Regions from separate parts of the Limnobacter sp. UBA7229 genome, predicted to be linked through region 2. Evidence: predicted binding sites of a transcription regulator. Region 2 holds the regulator's gene; the other holds the start of a gene.
The links. Region 2 encodes FliA, which starts transcription of late flagellar genes. Its sites were predicted from a motif close to CTAAAGTTTNNNNNNNNNNNGCCGNTA; they were not measured.

Region 1 (4,426 bases), on a different contig from region 2:
GGCGATTTTTCCTGAAAAAGAATGTCGCTCCCTCCTCAAGTTTTCTTAAAAGGTGTCCGTTATCTTCAGTAGACGCTTAACAATTGAGGCCCCCGCCGCAAGGGGCAGCACGAAGTGGGGGTCAATCGAATGGGGGGATCCCCCCAAACTGTGATTCTTCCATCGGGCCTATTGAGCGACAGTGTGTCCATGTAAGGCAGTTCCCTACATGTTGAATTCCAGCTCGGTGACTCAATGAATGGAAGTTGGATGATTCAGGTTGTTTGGCGAGAAGCCGAAGATACGTATGAGGGAATTGTCGCTGCGATCAAGAAAGCGGCGCAAATTGAGGATGCAGTACAACAGAGATTGAATTGGAGGATGTTCAAATGAAAAGTACCCGTCTACTAGATGAAATTCGCGAAACCAACCTGTCTTATTTGTTGCTGGCTCAGCAACTGATTCGCGAAGACCGCGCCGAAGCAACCTTCCGTTTGGGCATTTCCGACGAAGTGGCCGAGTTGATCGACCAGCTGACCACCGCGCAAGTGCTGCGTATTGCCTCAAGCAACATGCTGATGTGTCGTTTCCGTTTCGACGACGAAGTGGTTTGGAACTTGCTGACCAGTCACACCAAAGACCGCAGTGTTTCCGGTATGCATGCAGCAATCATCATGTCTGGCAAGGCAGTGAACGCTGCTGCTTAATCAAAGACACGGTATCTACTCAGGATGTAACAAGAAAAACTCAGGCATCCAACATTGACATCAGACAGGGGTCAAAAAAATCATGGCTAAAGTTAAATCAATCATCGACGAAGCAGCACAAATTCAATTGGCCACTCAGCTGATTCGCCTGGATGCGCGCTTGCAGGTTCTCGAGTCTGAAACACAGTTGTCTCGTGAACGTTTGTTGAAGCTGTACAAAGAACTCAAACACAAGTCGCCCCCCAAAGGCATGCTGCCTTTTTCAACCGACTGGTTCATGACCTGGCAGCCCAATATTCACTCTTCCCTGTTTATCAATATCTATCAAACGCTGATCAAGAGCACAGACATTGAAGACATTGAAGCCATCATCAAAGCCTACAGAATGTACCTGGAGCAAATTACCCAGTTGGGTTTGCCCGAAGTGCTGTCGCTGACTCGCGCATGGCGCTTGGTGAAGTTTTTTGATGCCGGCATGTTGACCACCACCGAGTGCAAAGACTGCGAAGGCCGTTTTGTGGTGCACACGTATGAATTGGTGAACGATTATGTGTGCGGCCTGTGCCACATGCCTTCTCGCGCCGGTAAAACGCGACAGTCGGCAGCAGACCGTTTCTTCAACGAAGAAGCAAGTATCGAAGCTTAAGTATTCAGTTTGCAAAGCCCAGGGAGAAGGGCTTTTCGTTTACCCCCGCTGCACCAAAAGGTCCGGTTGCATCCTCCCACCCTCTGTCTCTTCCGGGTCTGCAGTGGGGGTTTCTCACTCCCGAATGACCAGCCAATGTTGCTGGTCATTTTTATTAAACCCCCCTCAAAAATGGCTATCACCAAGGATTGTGAAATCCTGGCCATGCCTTGAAATCACCCAGAAAAGCCACTTTATTCGGACAAAAGATTTTACAAATTCTGCCGACAATACCTATACAGAAAAACCATTCATCGACAGAGAACTTCAACCCATGTTAGTAGCAATCGGATTCGTGATCGTGATTTTCTCCGTGTTGGGCGGTTTCGCCTTCATGGGGGGGCACCTGGTAACGCTGTGGCAGCCTGTTGAAATTTTGATCATTGGCGGTGGTGCCTTGGGTGCATTCATTGTCAGTAACACGCCAAGCATTTTGAAAGCGACAGGCAAGGCTTTGGGTGGTGCATTCAAACCCAGCGCAATCACCAAGGCTTTTTACATGTCTTTGATGGCCTTGATGTACGAAATCCTGACCAAAGTGCGCAAAGAAGGTTTGATGTCGATTGAGGGCGATGTTGAAGAACCTGAGCAAAGCCCCTTGTTTCAGAAGTATCCCGAGGTATTGGCCGATCATCACATTGTTGAATTCCTGACCGATTACCTTCGCTTGATGGTCAGTGGCAACCTGAACCCCATGGAAATTGAAAACCTGATGGATGGCGAGCTTGAAACCCACCACCAGGAAGCACACACCCCCCAATCTGCCGTTCAGCAAATGGCCGACGGTTTGCCGGCATTCGGTATCGTGGCTGCGGTGATGGGTGTGGTACACGTGATGGGCTCAGTGGGGCAGGTCAGTAACGCCGAACTGGGCGTGATGATTGCCGCTGCCCTGGTGGGTACTTTTCTGGGCATTTTGCTGGCCTACGGTTTTGTGGGCCCTTTGGCCAGCATTATCAACCACAAAATTTCAGAGTCATCCAAGCCATTCGAGTGTGTGAAAACCACTTTGCTGGCAAGCCTGAATGGTTACTCACCCGCACTGGCTGTTGAGTTTGGCCGAAAGGTTCTTTATTCCACAGAGCGTCCAACTTTCATTGAGCTGGAAGAGCACGTGAAGAGCACCAAAGGCAAATAAAGGCAAACAAGCACCATGGCGAAGTCTGACGAAGAACGTCCAATCATCGTAGTCAAGAAGATCAAGAAAGGTGGCCATGGTCACCATGGCGGCGCCTGGAAAATTGCGTACGCCGACTTCGTGACTGCCATGATGGCTTTTTTTCTATTGATGTGGCTGCTGGGTTCTACCTCGGAAGGTGACCTGAAAGGTATCTCTGATTACTTCAACTCACCATTGAAGGTGGCACTGGTTGGGGGTCCCGGATCCGGTACCGCAACGAGTGTAATAGACGCAGGTGGTACTGATTTGTCGCGCTCCGTGGGGCAAATCAAAAGCGGAAGTACCGACAAGGCCACCAACAGCAGTACCTCCGATGCCACGGCAGAGGCGCTCGAGCGGGCAGAGTCCAAGCGCTTGCTTGAATTAAAGGGGGAAATAGAGGGCCTAATCGACGCATCAGATTTGATGAAACAGTTTAAAAATCAAATCATGCTGGACATTACGCCTGAAGGTTTACGAATTCAAATTGTGGATGAGCGAAATCGCCCCATGTTTGATTCTGGCAGTGCTGTGTTGAAAGGTTACATGAAAGACATTTTGCGCAATTTAACCAAGTTGTTAAACCAGGTGCCCAACAAGCTGACCTTGTCAGGCCACACCGATGCAACGCCGTATGCCATGGGCAACAGGGGTTACAGCAACTGGGAATTGTCGGCAGACCGGGCCAACGCCAGTCGTCGGGAAATGTACACGGCGGGAATGCCGGACCAGAAAATATTGCGGGTGGTGGGTTTGGCCTCCTCGGTGTCGCTGGATGAAAAAGACCCCTACGCCGCAGTGAACCGAAGAATTGCGATTGTGGTGATGAACAAACGCGCAGAAGAAGCAGTGCGGGCGCTGGCCAATCTGGATGAAGGGCAAGACCCCAATTTGATTGAGCTGCCGCCTGTGCCCAAAGTTGAAGGCTTGCCGTTTCCAAAAAACGGGTCAAGTACGAATTGAAAGAAACAGACTATTTGTCAGGAGCAACATGATGCAAAACGATTATCGCTTGATGAACATGATTGACGAGAAGGCAAGACTTGCAGGCTCCAACAAAATGGAGTTGCTGCTTTTCTCGTTGGGTTCCACCGAGGTGTTCGGTATTAACGTGTTCAAGGTCCGCGAAGTGTGTGAAACCTTGCCCATCACGCGAACCCCCAACATGCCTGCTGGCGTGGAAGGCATCATTTCATTGCGCGGCAGTATTTTGCCGGTGATTGACTTGGCACAGTGCCTGCGCATGGGCAATGGTGAAGCGCGCACCAAGCTGATCATCACCGAGTTTTCTTCACACACCCAGGCCTTCCTGGTGCAAGACGTAGACCGCATTGTGCGCGTGGACTGGGAGCAGGTGAAATCGCCCCAAAGCATTGGTCAGTCGCAAAGTGCAATGATCACTGCCCTGACAGAACTGCCCGATGGCAAGCTGGTGTCCATTCTGGATGTTGAGCAAATCCTGGGTGAAGTAATTGGTGAGGGCGATGTGCCCAATATGGACAGCATGCGACCCGACCATCCATACCCTGTGTTCTTTGCAGACGATTCGAACATGGCTCGCAAGAAAATTACTGAGGTGCTGGAGAAGCTTCACCTGCCTTACCAAAGCGCCATCAACGGTCGCGAGGCTTGGGAGAAACTGCGCAACATTGCCAGTCGTGCCGAGCAGGAAAACAAAGACATCCGGGATGTTGTATCTCTCATCCTGGTGGATGCCGAAATGCCAGAAATGGATGGCTACGTGTTGACACGTCACATCAAGGAAGATGTTCGCTTCAAGGGCATTCCTGTCGTGATGCATTCCTCACTGTCGTCTGTGGCAAACAAAAAGTTGGGTCAGCAAGTTGGTGTGGACGCCTATGTGGGCAAGTTCCATCCCGAAGAGTTGGCGCAGAT
Region 2 (4,426 bases):
CGCGCAACATCGGTGCGCAGCAAACGCGAAAAGTCGAGCAAGCCGTCAATAAGACCGCCCATTTGACGTGCGTTGTTGCTGATTCGATCGAGCAGGCCGCGGGCATCTTCCGGCAGGCTGTCGGCGAAGTCTTCCTTCAGAATGCTGGAAAAACCATCAATGGCGCGAAGGGGCGCACGCAAATCATGCGACACCGTGTAGGTGAAGGCCTCGAGTTCGGAGTTGCTGCGAGTAAGCTCGGCAGTGCGGTCGTTGATGCGCTGCTCGAGCGTGCCGTTCAAGCCCTGCAAATCGTCTTCAAAAACCCGACGCTCTACACACAAACCAAGCAGGCGAATGGCGGTTAAAACGCGCAACACGTCATCATGACCTGTGTTGTTGACACCTTGCTGGGCCACCATGATCCAGTACTCGGGCTGATTGGGCTCAACGGCTTTGCGCAGTGCAAACCACACCGCAGTAATGCCAAGTTCGCTTGCCCAATTGTCTTCAAAATAATGCTCGGGTTTCATTTTGGCGATCCAGACCAAACCATGCTGGTCGTGGCCTTCCAGGGGCTCACAGAGTTGCTCGGCCTTGTCCCAAAATGCCTGCCCTTTTTCAAGTGGCATGCGAAGGTTGGGGTTGGTACCCCGCACACGCCAGTGGTTGTGCTCGGATTTGTCGCGAAAACCCAGTACCACTTCGGCATGCACGGTGAGGCAGTTTTTCAAACCACGCGCATACGATGCCGCCAACTCGGGAATGGGTGCAGAAAGCAACACACCTTGCAACAGCGAACGTTGCAGGGAAAGCAACTGTTCATTCAGGCGTTTCTGCGTGCGATCGGAGGACACGCCCATGTAGCCTACAAAGTCGCCGTTGGCGTTGTACAAAGGCCGGCCAGTGGATTCAAAAATAATACGCTCAGAGTTTTGGGGCCAGTACTCAAAGCAAACCCGGTCAAAGGGTTGGTGACTGTCCAGTAGCTCTTTGAAAGTGTCCCAGTTGTAGCGCGGGTCAATACACTTCAAGCCTTCGACGTCCCACCGGGCCAAACCATCAAAAGGCAATTTGAACCCGCTTTTGGCGTTGCTGTTTTGATCTTTGCCGCGGTAGATGATTCGCACAATGGTGTGGGCCGAATCCTGGTGCCAGTACCAATCGCCCGAGAGTTCCATGAGGCGGCGCAACTGGCTTTCAGACTGGATGGACGAGCGGATGATTTCAAGCAGGCCAGACATGAGCTTGTTGCCCATGAACCACGCACCCAACACGCCAAGCACCAAGGTGAAAAGTACAGTTAAATTCCAGTTGGCGGGATCGGAGGTGGTGGCTGCCATGTAAAAAGCGGTCAAGGCCAGCGGACCAATGCCGGTGAGAATCACCAAAATCAGGGAACGATTGACCCTGGTGCGGGATTGCTCAAAAGTTTTCGGTTTTCCCTGGGCTTTGGGATCAGCCATGTGTGCTTAGTGTTCGCGAAGCTTGGCTTTGAGGCGACTCACCGCCTGGGTGTGCAACTGACACACCCGGGATTCAGTCACGCCAAGGACAGCGGCGATTTCACGGAAGTTTAACTCTTGCTCATAATACAGTCCCATGAGCATTTTTTCACGCTCGGGCAGGTCTTCAATGGCCTGGATCAGGTTTTCCCGGAAACGTTGATCACCCAGCATTTCAAGCGGATTGGCCTCTTCGTCGCCACCTATCTGGCGATCCAGATAACCTTCACCATCGCCGTCGTCTGCATAGTCGTCGTAAAACACCAGCGATGCACCGCGCGAATCAAACAACATTTCCTGGTATTCGTCCAGACTCACGCCCAAGACTTCAGCAATCTCTTTCTCAGAGGCGGAGCGCCCCAGTTTTTGCTCGGCTTTCAGGGTTGCGGTTTCAATTTTTCGTTGTGCCTGGCGAACGCCGCGCGGCATCCAGTCGGCTGAGCGCAGTTCATCGAGCATGGAGCCACGAATTCGCTGGCTGGCATAGGTTTCAAACTGGGCGCCCTGCCCTTCTTCAAAGCGGGTAATGGCGTCCATCAGGCCGATCAGGCCGGCTTGAATCAGATCATCGATTTGCACCGATGCGGGCAACTTGGCAATGAGGTGATGCGCCAACCTGCGAACCAGAGGGATGTACTGGTCCACCTGCTTTGATTTGTCTAAAGTGCCCTGGGCTGTGTACATGGAGTCTGTGCTTCCTGTCTTGTTATTACGCCAGTGCGTGTTCGTCGAAAGAGCAAATGGCCTTTGCGATTCTCCGACCTGCCGCAATCATCTCCCGACCGACCTGGTTCAAGGCTTTGCCCGAGGGCAAGGCTGGCAAATGCCCCGCATACTGCAAGGGATTGACCAGAAAGCTCGAAGTGCTTTCCAGCAAATTTGCGAACACGTGATCGGCTTCATCTGTGCTTCTTACACCCGCAACAATAACACGATGGTGAATATTTTCGTCTACCCCTTTTGAAGAACGAATGGCCTGAAAGGCGCGGGTAACGGATCGGGCGGTGGGTTGCACCACCCAGTACCAGTCGTCTTGCGGGGAAAATGCCTTGGCCAGTTCCACTGCCTCGTAAGGCAAGGTGGCATAAAAGCGGTCACAGCTGACCGGCATGCGGTGAAGCTTGCCCAGCAGGGCCAGGGATTGGGCCGGCTTTTTGGCTAGGGCTTCAAGACCGATTCGGGCCACCACCAGGTATTGGGATTCAGCAAGCTCGATGACCTGGTCTTCCAGATTCAGTTTGCCATTGAAAAATTCGATCAGATCGGTGCGGGCATGCGCAGGCAACAGTTGAGGAAGGCCTGCGGCGGACCCGTCAAACAACACGGTTGAGCGTTCAGAACGTGCCTGCTGCTCCAACACAAAACGGGCCAGGCAGGCTGCGTAATCGCTCCCCATGTCACCAAGAATCGGGTGAATGGTGGCGGCCTTGCGGCCCAACAAGTGTCGAAGTGTTTTGGCTTGATCCATAGGATTCAGTAGACCATGAAACTTTAGATTCCAGTCGCAGAGACTTGGGCCATTTTCCATTTCAATTCCTCGCTCGAGGCCTGAAAAGCCTGGCTGCTGCGCGCGCGCATGGCGCGGTGCACCAACACACGGGGATCGGCCGGGAAAAGATCTTCAGGCACGCGCTGGCCGGTGGCAATGTAGTGCAAGGCCAATTTGTGGCGCATGACAACATCAAGCACTCCGCCAATTTTGATGGCTTCGTCCAGTTTGGAGAGAATGGCTCCATTCAGGCCCGTGCTTTTGTAATGGCGCACCACGTCATCCAGCGTTTCTGGCTGGCTGGTGGCGTTGAGCAGCAACACGCGCTTTACATGGCTGTCGGTCAGAATTTTGGTTTGCTCGGCCACGCGCGAATCGCGTTGCCCCATGCCCACAGTGTCAATCAAAATAAGCCGCTTGCGCTGCATGGTATTGCGCAACTGGGCCAGGTCGGCATGGGTTTGTGCGGTGTACACCTGCACGCCCAGAATTTTGCCGTAAATGCGCAGCTGGTCTTGCGCGCCAATTCTGTAGCTGTCGGTGGTGATCAAGCCCAGCGAGTCGGCACCATACTTCACCACGCAACGCGCGGCCAGTTTGGCGGTGGTGGTGGTTTTGCCCACACCGGTGGGGCCGACCAGGGCGAATGTGCCGCCGGTTTCAACAATGTCTTTGTCGGCTGGCACCACATTCAGGTTTTTCTTGATGACATTCATCACCCAGTCTTGCACCTGGCTGTCGGAAAGATCCGCAGGAAGTTTTTCAACCACTGTGCGTGCAAACAGGGGGGAGAATCCGGATTGGGTGAGCTGGTTCCACAACTCGCCGCGCTGGGGATTTTTCTCCAAGGCATCGCGCCAGGTGATCATGGCCATTTGGTCTTTCAACAACTGGCGCATTTGCTTGATTTCTTCCAGCACTGCAGTTTGCTCGCTGGCCATGGAATCGCTGGCCGCTTGTGAACGGCGCTTGGCCACCTCCGAAATCATGTCATGTTCAGGCAGGGTTTGCGGTATTTGATGCACAGCGGGCGCGCGGTTGATCAGCACGTCACGCTGCGCGGCCACCTGCTGCGCAATTTTCTCCGCAGGTGTAGGCTGACGTGTTGCTTCCTGAGCGGCCAATTGTGTGCGCTCAGCCTTGGTCCACGACAGCGGCGCCGACTGGGCTGCTGGTTTCTCTGTCACAGTGTCCAGGTCTTGCGAGGATGCGGCCAGCACTTCAGTGCCCGCAGCAGTTTGCTTGGTGGACAAAATGATTGCATCTTCACCCAGTTCAGCACGCAGCTTTTGCAAGGCCTCTCTTGTGGTGGGGGCTGTGAATTTTTTCAGCTTCATGCTTTCGCTCCTACGACTTGCGCAACGCGGATAGTACGGTTTTCAGGAATTTCACTGTGCGACAACACCCGAAGGTTGGGTGCAGCGCGCTTTAACAATCGCGCCATGGACAAGCG

Region 1: a site for FliA is predicted at 1,575-1,601, ahead of motA (flagellar motor stator protein MotA). Genes of this name have one in related genera too.

Annotation. Positions count from the first base shown of each region.
Region 1 covers NZ_DKTN01000004.1:7,033-11,458, reverse strand. The annotation lists gene flhD (flagellar transcriptional regulator FlhD) at 369-686, shown strand; gene flhC (flagellar transcriptional regulator FlhC) at 769-1,332, shown strand; gene motA (flagellar motor stator protein MotA) at 1,646-2,509, shown strand; gene motB (flagellar motor protein MotB) at 2,525-3,493, shown strand; gene B4C79_RS02825 (chemotaxis protein) at 3,522-4,426, shown strand, end outside.
Region 2 covers NZ_DKTN01000018.1:12,315-16,740, forward strand. The annotation lists gene B4C79_RS10490 (PAS domain-containing sensor histidine kinase) at 1-1,445, opposite strand, end outside; gene B4C79_RS10495 (RNA polymerase sigma factor FliA) at 1,452-2,168, opposite strand; gene B4C79_RS10500 (MinD/ParA family ATP-binding protein) at 2,194-3,012, opposite strand; gene flhF (flagellar biosynthesis protein FlhF) at 2,976-4,310, opposite strand; gene flhA (flagellar biosynthesis protein FlhA) at 4,307-4,426, opposite strand, start outside.